2 regions of the Rugamonas sp. FW305-51 genome follow, and region 2 is predicted to be linked to the other one. Evidence: predicted binding sites of a transcription regulator. Region 2 holds the regulator's gene; the other holds the start of a gene.
What was found. Region 2 encodes HrcA, which represses chaperone genes, less so after heat shock. Its sites were predicted from a motif close to TTAGCACTCNNNNNNNNNGAGTGCTAA; they were not measured.

Region 1 (7,802 bases), on a different contig from region 2:
GTGGCGCCACACGGCCCACGTGGCGGCGCTGGCCCACGTACTGGCCCGCCACGTGACGGGCGTCGATCCCGACACGGCCCTGTTTGCCGGCATCGTGCACGAGGCGGGCGGCTTCTACCTGCTGTCGCGCGCCGACGAAATGCCCGGCCTGCTGGACGACCCGGCCGAGTGGATGGGGGCGGCCCAGGAAATCATCACCCGCGAAATGATGCGCAAGCTGGCCATACCGGAACCGGTGGCGCTGGCCATCGTGGCCTTGCGCGGCGCCACGCTGTCGCCGCCGCCGGCCGGCCTGCTCGACACGCTGCTGCTGGCCAAGCGGCTCTCGCCCGTGGCGACGCCGCTGGCCTGGCCCACCGGCCCGGACGACGCCGACGGCGCGCTGGAGCAGTATGTGCGCGACAACCCGGAGCTCGAGCGCATCCTGCATTTGTCGGCGGCCGACGCCGGATCGATGAGCGCCGCGCTGCTGGTGTGAGCCGCCCGATCCTCAGCGCGGGCCGTACAAATCCATGCCGAAGCGCTCCGTGCGCGGATGCCAGTTGCCCGTGATGTCGGCCGAGGCCAGCACGCGCTCGGCGCGGCCGATCAGCAGCGCCCGCGGCACCAGGCCGATGTAGCGCGAGTCGGCGCTGTTGTCGCGGTTATCGCCCAGCATCATGTACTGCCCGGGCGGCACCGTGACGGGGGCGAAGTTGCGCCGCGCATTGACCTGCGGCAGCAGCTGTATGGCGTGCGGCGCGAGCGTGCCGGCGGCCATGGTCTCGCGCAGCTGCACCGTCTGCAGCGTGCCGGCCGCGCCCACCGTCTCGCTGCCCTGGCCCAGCAAGGCGTAGCTGGCCGGCTGGCCGTTGATGATCAGCTGCTCGTCGCGCATTTCGACCCGGTCGCCCGGCAGCGCGATCACGCGCTTGATCAGGCGCTTGCCGTCCTGGGGCGAACTGAAGGTGACGATGTCGCCCCGCTGCGGCTCGCCCGTGTGGCCCAGCACGACGTCCGTCAGCGGCAGCTTGACGTTGTAGGCCAGCCGGTTCACCAGCACCAGGTCGCCCTCCAGCAGGTTGGGATGCATGGAGGCGGACGGGATGGGGTTCCAGTCCGCCACGGCCGTGCGGAAGATGCCGAACAGCGTGAGGAACAACAAAAAACCTTTGTTGGCGCGTATCCAGCCTTGCATGACGTCTCCCTTTGGATCATTGAAGTGTGGCCAGTATCGTCAGGGAATCTTAATTGGACCTTAGCGGCGGAACTTGGCGGCCACTCAGCCTGCGGCATCTGCGCCGAACGCGGCCAGCAGCTGGCGCTCGCCCCTGGCCGGCACGTGCAGCGCGCGGCTGTCGAGGTCCTGTTCGGCCCAGCCCCGTTGCAATGCCAGCCGCAGCATGGCCGCGCCCAGCGCGCCGCCGATGTGGGGCTTGCGTTCGCTCCAGTCCAGGCAGGGACAGGCGAAACGGCGGCGCAGCTTGCGCACGGCCGCCAGGTCGACGCCGGCGCGCGCCATGCCGGCCTCGCCGGCCACGCTGAGGCCATAGCCGTCGGCGGCGGGCGTCAGCCAGCCTTGCGCGGCCAGCCGGTCGTGCAGGGCCACGGCCACCGTGCCGGCCATGTGGTCGTAGCAGGTGCGGGCGCGCCGCAGCCGGTCCGGCGTGTTCGGTTCGAAGGCGGGACGGGGCAGGCCGGCCACCACCAGCAGCGCCTCCAGCGCGGTGGCCACGTCGGCGCCGGCCAGGCGGAAGTAGCGGTGCTTGCCCTGCGCGACCACGTCCACCAGCCGGGCCTCGCGCAGCCGCGCCAGGTGGGCGCTGGCGGTGGACGGGCTGACCCCGGCCACCACCGACAGTTCGGTGCTGGTGCGGGCGTGGCCGTCGAGCAGGCAGCACAGCATGCGGGCCCGCGCCGGTTCGGCGATGGCGCCGGCGATGCCAGGCAGGGAGTAATCGGCGTGTTGCGCATCCATAGTGTGGCCGTGAGCGAAGTGTGGGAGAAGGACGTCGAGCATACTGCAGCCCATCTCCACTCGCAACGGAAAATCCATGCAACCGACCGATCCCGTCCAGGCGGCCACCCACGCCGACCCTTATCCCTACTACGCGGCGCTGGCGGCCCGTCCCGGCCTGGCGTACGACGCCCGGCTCAAGCTGTGGGTGGCAGCCGATGCGGCCACCGTACGCGCCGTGCTGACCCATCCCGACTGCTGCGTGCGGCCGCAGGCCGAGCCGGTGCCGGCCGCCATCGCCGGCGCGGCGGCCGGCCACATTTTCGGCGCGCTGGTGCGCATGAACGACGGCGTCCGCCACCACCAGCCCAAGCTGGCGCTGCAACGCGCGCTGGGCCGCGTCGACCTCGCGCAGGCCCATGCCCGCGCGCACGTGCTGGGCCGCCAGTTGTGGCGCGCCGACGGCCTGACGGACTGGATGCTGGCCGTCCCCGTTTCCACCGTGGCTAGCCTGATCGGCTTCGACGACGCGGCGCTGGCGCCGCTGGCCGCGTGGATGGCGGACTTCGTCGCCTGCCTGTCGCCACTCAGCAGCGAGGAGCAGATAGGGCGCGCCCACGGCGCGGCGCTGGCGCTGCTGGACAGTTTCACGGCCCTGCTGCGGCAGGGCGACGCGCGGCCGGACAGCCTGCTGGCGCAGGTGCGGGCCGAGGCGGCGGCGGTGGGCTGGGACGACGCGCAGGCGCTGCTGGCCAACCTGGTCGGGCTGCTGTCGCAAACCTACGAAGCCACGGCCGGCCTGCTGGGCAACAGCGTGCTGGCGCTGCTGCGCCAGCCGGCGGACGCACGCTGCGCCGCGGCCGACGCGGCCGCGCTGGTGCAGCTTGTCAGCCGGCGCGATCCGCCGGTGCAGAACACGCGCCGCTTCGTGGCGCGCGCCTGCACCATCGGCGGCGTGCGGCTGGAGGCGGGGCAGGCCATCCTGCTGCTGCTGGCCGCCGCCAGCCGCGATCCGGCGGGGGAAGGCCACGCCTTCGGTTTCGGCTACGGCCCCCATGCCTGTCCCGGTCACGCGCTGGCCTGTGCCATTGCCGCCGGCGCGCTGGCGGCGCTGCTGGAGCAGCCCTTGCCGGCCCGGTTGGCATGGCGCTACCGGCCTTCCGTCAATGCCCGCATTCCCGTTTTCTTCCACCCCCAGGCGCAGGAGGCGGCATGATCGCCGTGATTTTCGAAGTGTGGCCGTGCGCCGCCCGCAAGCAGGAGTACCTCGATATCGCCGCCTCGCTGCGGCCGTTGCTGGACCAGGTGGATGGCTTCATTTCGATCGAGCGCTTCCAGAGCCTGGTCGATCCGTCCAAGCTGCTGTCGCTGTCGTTCTTCCGCGATGAGGAGGCGATTGCCCAGTGGCGCCGGCTGGAAGCGCACCGCGCGGCCCAGTCGGCCGGACGTGCCGCCATTTTTGACGACTACCGCCTGCGCATCGCGGCCGTGGTGCGCGACTACGGCTTGCATGAACGTCAGCAGGTGCCGGCGGACAGCCGCCAGTGCCATGGGCGCCAGGATGACGGTGGAAACGGGATTGGTGCGGGCTGACGCGCATGAAGTCTGGTGTTCAGGGCGAGGCGGAACGGCGCACCTGCACGCTGACCCGATAGTCGGGCGCCGCTTCCTTCATGTGGGGCACGCTGTCCGGTTCCACCCCGAGCAGGGTGAAGGTCAGCCCGTTCTGGCTCACGCTCTTGCTGGCGCCGGGCATGTCGGCCGCCAGCACGAAGCCGGCGCTGGCGCCACCCTTGGTGAGCGTGAAGCTGTAGCTGATGTAGCCGGCCCATACACATACGGCGCCCACCCGGCAGCGGCTGTCGTTGACGCGCTCCAGGCGCAGCACGGCCCCCGGCGCTACGGTGGCGCTCTGGCCCTGGGTCAGCACGACGGTGATAGTGGCCGGTGCGGGCGGCGGCGGCGGGGTGTCGCTGGCGCGCGCGCCGCAGCCGGCCAGGCCGGCAAGGCCAGGCAGCAGGAGAAGACAGGTCCACAGTTGGCGCAACAACTTGCTGTTCATGCGTTTCCTTTCGGTCAGGATAGCAACGAGACTAACAAAAGCTGCCCGGTGGCGGCGCACGCACGGCGCGCCGCGAAAAAAACGGCGGGACGGATATGGTACACGCAGCCGGCGCAGCGCCATAAAAAATGCCGCCCGGCGCGTGCGCGGGGCGGCATGGTGCGGGTGGCGCCGGCGGCGGCCGGCTGGCCTCAGACGTAGGCCGCCAGCGCGCCCTTCATCTTCTTGAGCGCGGCCGCTTCGATCTGGCGGATGCGCTCGGCCGAGACGCCGAATTCGTCGGCCAGCGTGTGCAGCGTGGCGCCGGAACCGTCGTCGTTGGCCAGCCAGCGCGCTTCGACGATGCGGCGCGAACGGGGATCGAGCTTGCCCAGCGCCGTCTCCAGCCCTTCGGACTGCAGGCGCGTTACCTGTTCGGCCTCCAGCACCCTGGTCGGCTCGCTCTGCTCGGACGACAGGTAGGCGATGGGGGCGAACTTGTCGTCCTCGTCGTCGGTGGGCGACTCGAGCGCGATGTCGCGCCCGCTCAACCGCGTTTCCATCTCGATCACTTCCTCGCGCTTGACGTCGAGCATCTTGGCCAGGCCGTCGATCTGGGACGGCGTCATGGCGTCCAGCCCCTGCTTGTGGCTGCGCAGGTTGAAGAACAGCTTGCGCTGGGCCTTGGTGGTGGCCACCTTGACCAGACGCCAGTTCTTCAGGATGTACTCATGCATCTCGGCCTTGATCCAGTGCATGGCATACGACACCAGGCGCACGCCCTGGTCGGGGTCGAAGCGCTTGACCGCCTTCATCAGGCCGATATTGCCTTCCTGGATCAGGTCGGCGTGCGGCAAGCCGTAGCCCAGGTAGCCGCGGGCGATCGACACCACCAGGCGCAGGTGCGACAGCACCAGCTCCTGGGCGGCGGCCAGGTCGTTCTTTTCCTTCAGGCGGCGCGCCAGCGAGACTTCGTCGTCGTGCGACAGCATCGGCAGGCGATTGACGGCCGAGATATAGGCGTCCAGGTTGCCCAGGTTGCCAGTGAAGCCGAGGCCCAGAGCACGGTTGTTGGCCGGGACCAACGCGTTCGGTGCGGACATCATAGTCATTTCTTTCCTCGCTAGCTGATATTGCTAAGTGTCAATGTGCCATGCAGCCGGGTCGTCTACACCTGATGTTACGGTTTGTTACCCGCTGCGATCTTGCTTGGGGAAACCGGTCATTCTGTCCCAAAAAAAGTTGCTATTGAGAATATCCGGCCCCGCGATGTTTCATATATTAGCACTCTCCATCGATGAGTGCCAATCGCCATCCCAAATCGCCTTGATAGTAAAAATACTATCAACTTGCAAGGTTCCATGGCCTTTGTAAAAACAAGTGCCGGCGCGGGCCGGCGGCAGATCCGTGCACCACATTCACAGTGGCAATACCCCGCGCCTGATGATGGGATCAGGATGCGGGGGCGAGCTTAAGCAGGACTTAATTGTAGGCCGCGGCGGGCAGAAATACCGTGCGTGAACGCACGGTTGGGGCTTGCCGCTCAGTTCAGGCGGGACAGGTGGCGTTGCACGGACAGCACGGCGCCCACCAGGCCCAGGCCGGCCGACAGGGCCAAGAGGCCGGCCATGGCCAGCGGCGGCAATGGCGTCAGCTGGAATTCGGACGCGTACAGACGGGCGAATTCGGCGATGGCCGTGTTGAGCGGGCGTAAGGCCAGCGCCACGGCGCCCAGGGCCACGGCGCCCGCGCACAGGCCCAGCAGGGCGCCCGTGTAATAGAAGGGGCGGTGGATGAAGGTGTCGGTGGCGCCGATCAGCTTGGAGACGATGATCTCGTCGCGCTGCGTCATCACCTGCAGCCGGATGGTGTTGAACACCACGGCCACCACCACCGTGCCCAGCGTGGCGGCCAGCAGCAGCAGGGCCAGCCGCAGCACGTTGATCAGGGCCGCCAGCCGCTTGACCCAGGCCGAATCGACTTGCACCGTGTCGACCCCGGGCAGGGCGCGGATCTGGTCGGCCAGCGCATCGACGTTGCCGCCGGACTGGGCGTTGCGGAAGGCGTCCAGCTTGAGCACATAGCTGTCGGGCAGGGGGTTCTCGCCCAAGGTGCCCAGCACGTCCGACAGGCCGCTCTTGGTCTTCAGGCTGTCGAGCGCCTTTTCGCGCGGGGTGAAGATGATCCTGGCCTGCTTGTCGGCTACCAGCTGGCGTAGCGTGCCGGCCATCGCTTCCCCTTCCGGCCGCGCCAGGTCCTGCTTGAGGAACACGCTGATCTCGGGATCGACCGACAGTTGCTCGGACATGGGGCGCACGTTGTCGAGCAGGGTCACGCCCGCGAACGGCAGCGCCAGCGCGATGGCCACCACCACGATGTTGAACAGGAAGCTGCCCGGCGCCCGGCGCAGGTGCACCAGCGCCGCCGCCAGCGCGAAGCCGTGTTGCCGTAACCAGTTGCTCATGCTTGCGCTCCCGCGTCGTGCTGGCCGTCGATGCGGCCGTTGTGGAGGTGGATCACACGGGCGGCCGCGTCCAGCATCTGTTCGTCGTGGCTGGAGATGAGGCAGGTCACGCCCACGGAATGGAAGGCCTTGAGCGCGTCGAGCACCTGGTTGGCGCTGGCGCGGTCCAGGTTGGCGGTGGGCTCGTCGGCCAGGATGATCTGGGGCCGGTTGACGATGGCGCGCGCGATCGACACGCGCTGCTGCTCGCCGCCCGACAGGGCCAGCGGCTGGGCCAGCGCCCGCTCCAGCAAGCCCACCTTGTCGAGCGCGGCGCGGGCGCGCTGCTCGGCCGCCGCGCGCGGGGCGCCCGTCACCAGCAGCGGCAACATCACGTTGGCCAGCACCGAGCGGTCCGTCAGCAGGCGCTGCTGCTGGAAGATCAGGCCCAGGTTGCGCCGCAAGAACGGCAGGCCGGCCGGCTTGAGCTTGCCGATGTCCTGGCCGTTGACGATCACCTGCCCGGCGCTGGGGCGCTCCATGGCCGCGATCATCTTGAGCAGCGTCGATTTGCCGGCGCCCGAGGGGCCGGCCAGAAATACCAGTTCGCCTTTTGCCACCGTCAGCGACACGCCGCGCAGGGCGATGGCGTCGGGTGCGTATTGTTTGGTGACGTTCTGGAATTCAATCATAGGCTTCATCCGAGCAAGGCTTCGACAAAATCGGCCGCCACGAAGGGCTGCAGATCCTCAATCTTTTCACCGATGCCGATGAAGTACACGGGCACCGGACGCACGCGGGCGATGGCGGCCAGCACGCCACCCTTGGCCGTGCCGTCCAGCTTGGTGATCACGAGGCCCGTCAGCTGCAGCGCATCGTCGAAAGCCTTGACCTGGGCCAGCGCATTCTGGCCCGTGTTGCCGTCGATTACCAGCAGCGTCTCGTGGGGCGCCCCTTCCAGGCCCTTGCCGATCACGCGCTTGATCTTTTTCAGCTCTTCCATCAGGTGCAGCTGGGTCGGCAGGCGGCCGGCCGTGTCCACCATCACCACGTCGATGCCGCGCGCCTTGCCCGACTGCACGGCGTCGAACGAGACGGCGGCCGGGTCGCCCGACGCTTGCGAAATGACGGTGACGTTGTTGCGCTGGCCCCAGACCATCAGCTGCTCGCGGGCGGCGGCGCGGAACGTGTCGCCGGCGGCCAGCAGCACCGACTGGCCGTGCGACTGCATGTGCTTGGCCAGCTTGCCGATGGTGGTGGTCTTGCCGGCGCCGTTGACGCCGGAAATCATCATCACCAGCGGCTGGTGGCGGCCCAGCTCGAACGGGCGCTGCAGCGGCGTCAGCAGGTCGATCAGCAGCGTCTTCAGGGCCGCCTTGACG
Region 2 (7,802 bases):
ACACCGTGTCGCCAGCCTTCAGCGGCCGCACGTAATGGAACAGCATATAGGCCGTGATCCCGCGCAGCAGCAGCGCGGCCGCCGTGTCGTCGTCCACCTCGTCCGGCAAGGCGATGGCCTGCGCGGCCGGCAAGTTGCGCGCCGTGCTGTAGGCGCCGGCCGGCGGCCCCGCGTAGGCGATGCGCTGGCCCACGGCCAGTCCCTGCACGCCGGCCCCGAGCGCCTCCACCACGCCGGCCGCCTCCACCCCCAGCACGCCCGGCAGGGCCGGCAGCGGATACAGGCCGCTGCGGTGGTAGATGTCGACGAAATTGACGCCGATGGCCGTGTGGCGCACCCGGATCTCGCCCGTGCCCGGCGGCGGCAAGATCACGCTGCGGTGCTCCAGCACGCTGGCGTCGCCGTAACCGTGGATCAGCACCTGGGCTGCCTTGCCTGTCATTTCCTGGTCCATGCAATTCTCCTTTGAAGTTGAGAGGACAGGATCAGGTTACACTGGGCACAAATCACCCACAATTCTCAAAAATTACACAATGTCTGTGCAAAAACAAGCAGTCACGACGAGCGCCCTGCAGTGGGACGACGTGCGCCATTTCCTGGCACTGGCGCGGCTGGGCAGCCTGTCGGCCGCCGCCCGCAAGCTGGGCGTGGAACACTCCACGGTGGCGCGCCGGGTGGAAGCGCTGGAACACACGCTGGCCGTGCGCCTGTTCGACCGCCTGCCGCGGGGCTGGGCCCTGACGCCGGAAGGGGAAACCCTGACGACCCAGGCCCGCCGGCTGGAAGACGAGGCGCTGGCCTTCGCCCGCGTGGCGCTGGGCGTGTCGTCGCTGCAGGGCACGGTGCGGCTATCCGTGCCGCCGGCCATGGCGGCCCATTTCCTGGTGCCGCGGCTGGCCGCACGGCGCCAGGACTGGCCCGGCATCGACCTGGAAGTGATGGGCGAGACGCGCGAGGTCAACCTGGCGCGCGGCGAGGCCGACCTGGCGCTGCGCCTTTCGCGTCCCAGCGCGCCGGGGCTGGTGGCACGGGCGCTGGGCACGCTGGGCTACGGCATGTACGCGGCGCCCCATTACGCGCAGCGCGCGCCGGCGCAGTGGGAATTTCTCGGCTACGACGACAGCCTGCGCCTGGTGCCGCACCAGCAGTGGCTGGAATCGGTGGCGGCGGGACGCCGCTTCGTCCTGCGCAGCAACGACATGACGGCACTGTGGCAGGCCGCCCGCGCCGGGCTGGGCATCGCCGCCCTGCCCCACTTCATCGGACGCGTCGACGAAGGCCTGGTGGCGCTGGCCGCGCCCAGCCATCCGACGCCGCGCCAGATCTGGCTGGTCATGCATCCCGACGTGCGGCGCTCGCCGCGGGTGCGGGTGGTGGCCGACATGGTGGCCGCGCTGATCGCCAGCGAGCAGGCGCTGCTGGCGGGCAGCTGAACGCCGGCGCGCCTCGGTCCCGTTGCGCGCAACGCAAGACGCCCGATGTGCGCGCGGCCTGTGCACATCCGGCGCCGCCGTGATAATATACGTTTCGTATATAAAACGTATAAAGGCATTCCCCCATGGGCATAGTGAAGATTTCCAGCCAGATGCACGAAAACCTGCGCATCGCCAGCGGCGCCCTGAACCGCTCCATCAACGCGCAGGCCGAGCACTGGCTGCGCATCGGCCTGCTGGCCGAAACCAATCCCGACCTGCGCTACAGCGACATCTGCCACCTGCTGCTGCGGGCCGCGCAAGAGGGCGGCGTGACGCTGCCGCGCGCCGACGACGGCGCCGACAGCCCGGCCCTGGCCGCCGCCATCGCCGTACTGGGAGGCGCGCATGAACAAGCGTAAATCCCTCGCCATCCTGGTCAAGACGCCGGAGCAGATCGAACAGGCCCGCGTGGCGGCCCGGCTGGCAGCCGACGTGCTGACCATGATAGAACCGCACGTGCAGCCCGGCGTCAGCACGGCCGAGCTGGACCGGCTGTGCAATGAGTACATCGTCAAGGTGCAGCAAGCCATACCGGCCAACGTGGGCTACAGCGGCTTTCCCGCCACCGTGTGCACCTCCGTCAACCAGGTGGTGTGCCACGGCATACCCACGCCGGACGAAGTGCTCAAGGACGGCGACATCATCAACATCGACGTGGCCGTGATCCGCGACGGCTGGCATGGCGACACCAGCCGCATGTACTACGTGGGCACGCCGTCCAAGGCCGCCAAGCGGCTGGTGGACGTGACCTACAACGCCATGTGGGCCGGCATCCGCGCCGTGCGTCCGGGCGCCACCCTGGGCGACGTGGGCCATGCGATCCAGACCGTGGCCGAGAAGGCCGGCTTTTCCGTGGTGCGCGACTATTGCGGCCACGGCATCGGCCTGGTGTACCACGAAGATCCGGAAGTGCGCCACTACGGCAAGCCGGCCACCGGCATGGTACTCAAGCCGGGCATGCTGTTTACCATCGAGCCGATGGTCAACGCCGGCCGCGCCGCGACCGTGGAGCTGGACGACGGCTGGACCGTGGAAACGCGCGACGGCTCGCTGTCGGCCCAGTGGGAACACATGGTGGTGGTGACGGCCAGCGGCTATGAGGTGCTGACGCTGGCGCCGGCCGAACTGGCCGGGCAGGCGGGATAAGCTGGCTGCGGGCGCGCCATGCGCCTCGCACGCGGCATGCGCGCCATGTGCGCTATGTGCGACGAGCGCCGCCAGCGCATGCCGCCGGTGTTGCGTGTATTGCGGGTATTGCGCGTGCCGCGCCTAGCGCAGCACCAGCTTGAGCGCCGGCTTCTCGCCGTAGTCCTCGTAGCGCTCGTTGATGCCGGCCACGCAGTAGGTGATTTCTTCCATGATGTCGGGCACCTGGGCGCCCATGGTGGCGGCGTCCTTGATGACCAGTTCCAGCATTTCGTTCGGCTTCAGGCGAAAGCGCGTCATGCCATCCTCGTCGCGCAGGTAGCTCAGGCAGTCGACCCAGCCGTCCATGGTGTGGGTGTAGCTGTCGGGGAAGCCCAGCGCGGCCTGGCATTCGCGGTGGAAGCTGGTGAAGTCGACGATCGCGGCGCCATTGATTTCTGCGGTAGCCATTATTTTTTCTCTTTCGGAGGTTCGGTGACGAAACCCAGCTTGCCCAGGCCGGCCGTCTGGGCGGCGGCCATCACCTGGGCCACCACTTCGTAGCGGGTGTTCTTGTCGGCCCGCAGCTGCAACTCCGGCTGCGGGTCCAGCTTGCTGGCCTCGGCCAAGCGGGCCGCCAGCGCCGTCGGCGCCACGGCCTCGTCGTTCCAGTAGACCTGGCCTTTGGCGTCGATCGCCAGCGACACGCTGGCCGGCTGCTGCGGATTGGCCTGGGCCTGGGCCCGCGGCAAGTCGAGCTTGACGGCGTGCGTGAACATGGGCGCGCTGATGATGAAAATCACCAGCAGCACCAGCATCACGTCCACCATGGGCGTGACGTTGATGTCGGCCATCGGGCCTTGCTGGCGGTGGTGGTTGAATGAGCCAAAGGCCATCGCTACTCCTGGCGTGGTTCAATAGGGCCGGACGGGCCGGCCCCGGTTTTACGTGCGGGCCCGCTCGCCCGTGGTCAGATAGGCATGCAGGTCGAAGGCGAAGGCGTCCAGCTCGGCCAGCGTGAGGCGGTTGACCCGGTTAAAGCCGTTATAGGCCAGTACGGCGGGAATGGCAACCGTGAGGCCGATGGCCGTCATGACCAGCGCCTCGCCAACGGGGCCGGCCACCTTGTCGATCTGCACCGTGCCGGCCGTGGAGACGGCCGCCAGCGCATGGTAAATGCCCCACACGGTGCCCAGCAAGCCCACGAAGGGCGCGGTGGAACCGATCGAGGCCAGCAGCGTCAAGCCCGCTTCCAGCCTGGCCGTGGCGCGCTGGACGGCCGCGCGCAGCACGCGCGTGACCTGTTCCGCATGGCCCATCTCGCCGCCCAATGAAGGCCGGCCCGCCACTTTCAGCTGGGCCGCGCCCAGCTGCGCCAGCGGCGCGAACACTTGCTCGGGATCGGCCTGGGTCAGGGCGGCCACGCCGTCGTGCATGGTGGGCGCGTCCCAGAACGCCGGCACGGCCGGCGCGCTGCGGCGGATGCGCCAGGCCGCGTAACCCTTGGCCAGAATGCAGAACCAGCTTGCCAGCGACATGGCCAGCAGCAAATAAGCCACGGCGTGGCTGACGGCGTCGCCCTGCTCCCAGTAACGCGCCAGGCTGAAGGTATGGTCGAGGTTGGGCGTCATCGGCGCGGCGGTTCCCCGGTCAGTCGTTGAGCGACAGCACGTCGTTCATGTCGTACAGACCGGTCGCCTTGTCGGCCAGGAAGCTGGCCGCGCGCAGGGCGCCGTGGGCATAGGTGACGCGGCTGCTGGATTTGTGGCTGATCTCGATGCGCTCGCCCGTGCCGGCGAACAGCACGGTGTGGTCGCCCACGATGTCGCCGCCGCGGATGGTGGCAAAACCGATGGAGGACGGATCGCGCTCGCCCGTCACGCCTTCACGCGCGTAGACGGCGCAATCCTTCAGGTCGCGGCCCAGGGCCTCGGCGATCACTTCGCCCATCTTGAGGGCCGTGCCGGACGGCGCGTCCACCTTGTGGCGGTGGTGCGCTTCGATCACTTCGATGTCGTAGCCCACGGCCAGCGCCTTGGCGGCCTGCTGCAGCAGCTTGAGCGTGACGTTCACGCCCACGCTCATGTTGGGGGCGAACACGATGGCCGTCTTCTGGGCGGCGGCGGCGATGGCGGCCTTGCCCGCTTCATCGAAGCCGGTGGTGCCGATGATCATCTTGATGCCGTGCTCGGCGCAATAGGCCAGGTGGGCCAGCGTGCCTTCCGGGCGGGTGAAGTCGATCAGGAAATCGGCGCCGGCCAGGCCCTTGGCCAGGTCGGACTCCACCAGCACGCCGCTGTGCTGGCCCAGGAAGGCGGCCGCGTCGGCCCCGATGCCGGGCCCGCCGGCCCGGTCCAGCGCGCCGGCCAGGCGGGCGTCCGGTGCTTGCAGGATGGCTTCGATCAGGATGTGGCCCATGCGGCCGCCGGCGCCGGCGATGGCGATATTCAATGGTTTCATGCTGTGTGCTCTGTCGGTGAAAACGGGGTCGATTACTGCGCTTTACTGTTCGTTACTGTTTGGCTGCCGGGCTCGCTTCTACGGGCGCGTCCTTGTTCACGACGGGCGCCGGGCCGGCGATGCGGGCGATGTATTCTTTTTCGGTGGGCAGATGGCCGCCTTCGTAGTGGTCGACCTTGCCGTCCTTGAAGAACACGGTCACGCGGCTGGTGGTGATTTCGCCATTGCCCTTGGCCAAGCGGAATGGATAATCCCAGCGGTCGGCGTGGAAGATGTCGGACGCCAGCGAGGTGCCGAAGATGAAACGCACCTGGTCGCGCGTCATGCCGATTTTCAGTTGCGCCAACATTTCCTCAGAAACAAAGTTGCCTTGCTGAATATCAGGACGATAGGGCGAGAAGAACCACATGAACTTCTGGAATTGGGTGATGGTCGTCGTCTGGGCGCCGTCGGCCGACACGGGGGCGCTTTCCTGCTTGGCTTCGCTCAGCTTTTCGCCCAGCGGGGTACGGCTGGCGCAGCCGGCAGCGGCCAGCGCGACGCAAGCGGCAGCGGCCAGCAGCGGTGCGCGGCGTGAAATTCGGTGCAACAAAGACTGCGGTAAAGCCTGGGTGACGCGCATAAGTGTCCTCAATTGGATTGAGCAGAAGTGCCAAAACGCTATATCATAAAGCACATGAACCACATTCGAGTAACAAACATGAGTAACAATCCTACCGACCTCAAGGCCAGCGGCCTGAAAGCGACCCTGCCCCGCCTTAAGATCCTGGATATTTTTCAGAGCAGCCCCGTGCGTCACCTGACGGCAGAAGACGTCTACAAAATCTTGCTGGCTGACAACATGGATGTGGGCTTGGCCACCGTCTACCGCGTGCTGACCCAGTTCGAGCAGGCTGGATTACTGAATCGCAACCATTTCGAGACGGGCAAGGCCATTTTCGAACTCAATGAAGGTTCCCACCACGACCACCTTGTGTGTTTGGACTGCGGCCGGGTGGAAGAGTTCTTCGACGCTGAAATCGAGCAGCGCCAGCAGACGATCGCCCAGGAGCGCGGCTTCAAGATCGCCGAGCACGCGCTGGCCATCTACGGCAACTGCGTCAAGACGGCCTGCCCGCACAAGCACTGACAAAAAAAACCTGGGACGGACTCCGGTTTTCCCAAAACCGGAGTCCGTCCCAGGTTTTCTAAAACCGGAGTCCGTCCCCGTTTTGCTTTAGTGGTGGCTGAGCGCGTTCGACAGCAGCTTGGCCGTGATGTCCACGATGGGGATCACGCGCTCATAGGCCATCCGCGTGGGACCGATCACGCCCAGCGTGCCGACGATCTTGCCGTTGGCCATGTAAGGCGCCGTCACCACGCTCATCTCGTCCATCGGCACCAGGTTCGATTCGCCGCCGATGTAGATCTGCACCCCGCTGGCCTTGCTCGATACGTCAAGCAGCTGCATCAATCCCGTCTTCTGCTCGAACATGTCGAACATCTGGCGCAGCGACGTCATGTTCGAGGACAGGTCGCTCACCGACAGCAAGTTGCGCTCGCCGGCGATGACCATGTCGTCCGAGCTGTCGGCCATCGCTTCGCTGCCCGCTTCCACGGCCGCCTGCATCAGCCGGCCCATGTCGTCACGCAACTGGCGCAGCTCGCCCTGCAGCCGGTGGTGCACTTCGTCGAACGCCAGCCCGCCATAGTTCTGGTTGATGTAGTTGGCCGACTGGATCAGCTGGGCCGGCGTGTAGTCCGCGTCCGTCAGCAGCAGCCGGTTCTGCACGTCGCCCGTGGGGCCGACGATCACCAGCAGGATGCGCTTTTCCGACAGGCGCAGAAATTCGATCTGCTGGAACACGGACTCGCGCCGCGGGCTGAGCACGACGCCGGCGAATTGCGACAGCGACGACAGCATCTGGGCCGCGTTGGAAATCATTTTCTGGGGCTGGGGCGCCTGCAGGCTCATGCGTGCTTCCACGGCGTGCTCGTCCAGATGCTGCACCGTCAGCAGGGTGTCGACGAAGATGCGGTAGCCGCGCGGCGTGGGCACGCGCCCGGCCGAAGTGTGGGGACTGGCCACATAGCCGAGCTCTTCCAGATCGGCCATGATGTTGCGGATGGTGGCCGGCGACAGGTCGAGGCCGGAAATCTTGGACAGCGCACGCGAGCCGACCGGCTGGCCGTCGGCGATGTAACGCTCGATCAGGGCTTTGAGCAGGGTTTGGGCGCGGGTATCGAGTTGCATATTTCTCTATGCCGGCGCGGGCCGGCCACTAACTGGGTCACCTGCTTATTATGCACGCTCGCGGCAGGGTTGGGCCATCATTCTGCGGCCAGTTGATGCAGCCAGTCCTCCAATTCGTCGAGCGTGGCGCAAATGGCGTCCGGCGTGATGCCCAGTTCCAGGTGGGCGTCGCTGCCGCTGCGGTTGAGCCAGACGGCCCGCAGCCCGGCCTGCTGGGCGCCGGCCACGTCCAGCCTGAGGTCGTCGCCCACGTAGACGGCCGCCTCGGGCGCCACGCCCAGCGCGGCGCAGCCGGCCAGGAAGATGGCGGGATCCGGCTTGGCGCGGCCGAACTGGGGCGCGGCCAGCGTGGCCTCGAAATGGTGGGCCAGGCCGATCGCTTCCAGGTCGGCGTTGCCGTTGGTGATGGTGCCCAGCCGTAGCCGCGTGCGCAGCCGCGCCAGGGCCGGCAGCACATCGTCGTAGGGTGTGACGGCGTTGCGGGCGTCGAGGAAGTGGCGGATGGCGCC

Region 1: the regulator HrcA is predicted to act here: its motif matches at 5,259-5,285, upstream of rpoH (RNA polymerase sigma factor RpoH).

What each region holds. Positions count from the first base shown of each region.
Region 1 is NZ_JBYSZG010000005.1:288-8,089, reverse strand. Features, by position in the region: gene AC3WOS_RS05095 (HDOD domain-containing protein) at 1-478, shown strand, start outside; gene lepB (signal peptidase I) at 491-1,177, opposite strand; gene AC3WOS_RS05085 (ArsR/SmtB family transcription factor) at 1,262-1,957, opposite strand; gene AC3WOS_RS05080 (cytochrome P450) at 2,034-3,152, shown strand; gene AC3WOS_RS05075 (antibiotic biosynthesis monooxygenase family protein) at 3,149-3,529, shown strand; gene AC3WOS_RS05070 (hypothetical protein) at 3,549-3,998, opposite strand; gene rpoH (RNA polymerase sigma factor RpoH) at 4,190-5,083, opposite strand; gene ftsX (permease-like cell division protein FtsX) at 5,521-6,441, opposite strand; gene AC3WOS_RS05055 (cell division ATP-binding protein FtsE) at 6,438-7,112, opposite strand; partial or broken gene ftsY (signal recognition particle-docking protein FtsY) at 7,118-7,802, opposite strand, start outside.
Region 2 is NZ_JBYSZG010000007.1:45,856-53,657, forward strand. Features, by position in the region: gene AC3WOS_RS07320 (quinone oxidoreductase family protein) at 1-454, opposite strand, end outside; gene AC3WOS_RS07325 (LysR family transcriptional regulator) at 534-1,433, shown strand; gene AC3WOS_RS07330 (ParD-like family protein) at 1,559-1,834, shown strand; gene map (type I methionyl aminopeptidase) at 1,821-2,621, shown strand; gene AC3WOS_RS07340 (barstar family protein) at 2,745-3,071, opposite strand; gene AC3WOS_RS07345 (ExbD/TolR family protein) at 3,071-3,496, opposite strand; gene AC3WOS_RS07350 (MotA/TolQ/ExbB proton channel family protein) at 3,545-4,231, opposite strand; gene dapB (4-hydroxy-tetrahydrodipicolinate reductase) at 4,251-5,060, opposite strand; gene AC3WOS_RS07360 (outer membrane protein assembly factor BamE) at 5,113-5,682, opposite strand; gene fur (ferric iron uptake transcriptional regulator) at 5,761-6,189, shown strand; gene hrcA (heat-inducible transcriptional repressor HrcA) at 6,277-7,293, opposite strand; gene AC3WOS_RS07375 (HAD family hydrolase) at 7,371-7,802, opposite strand, start outside.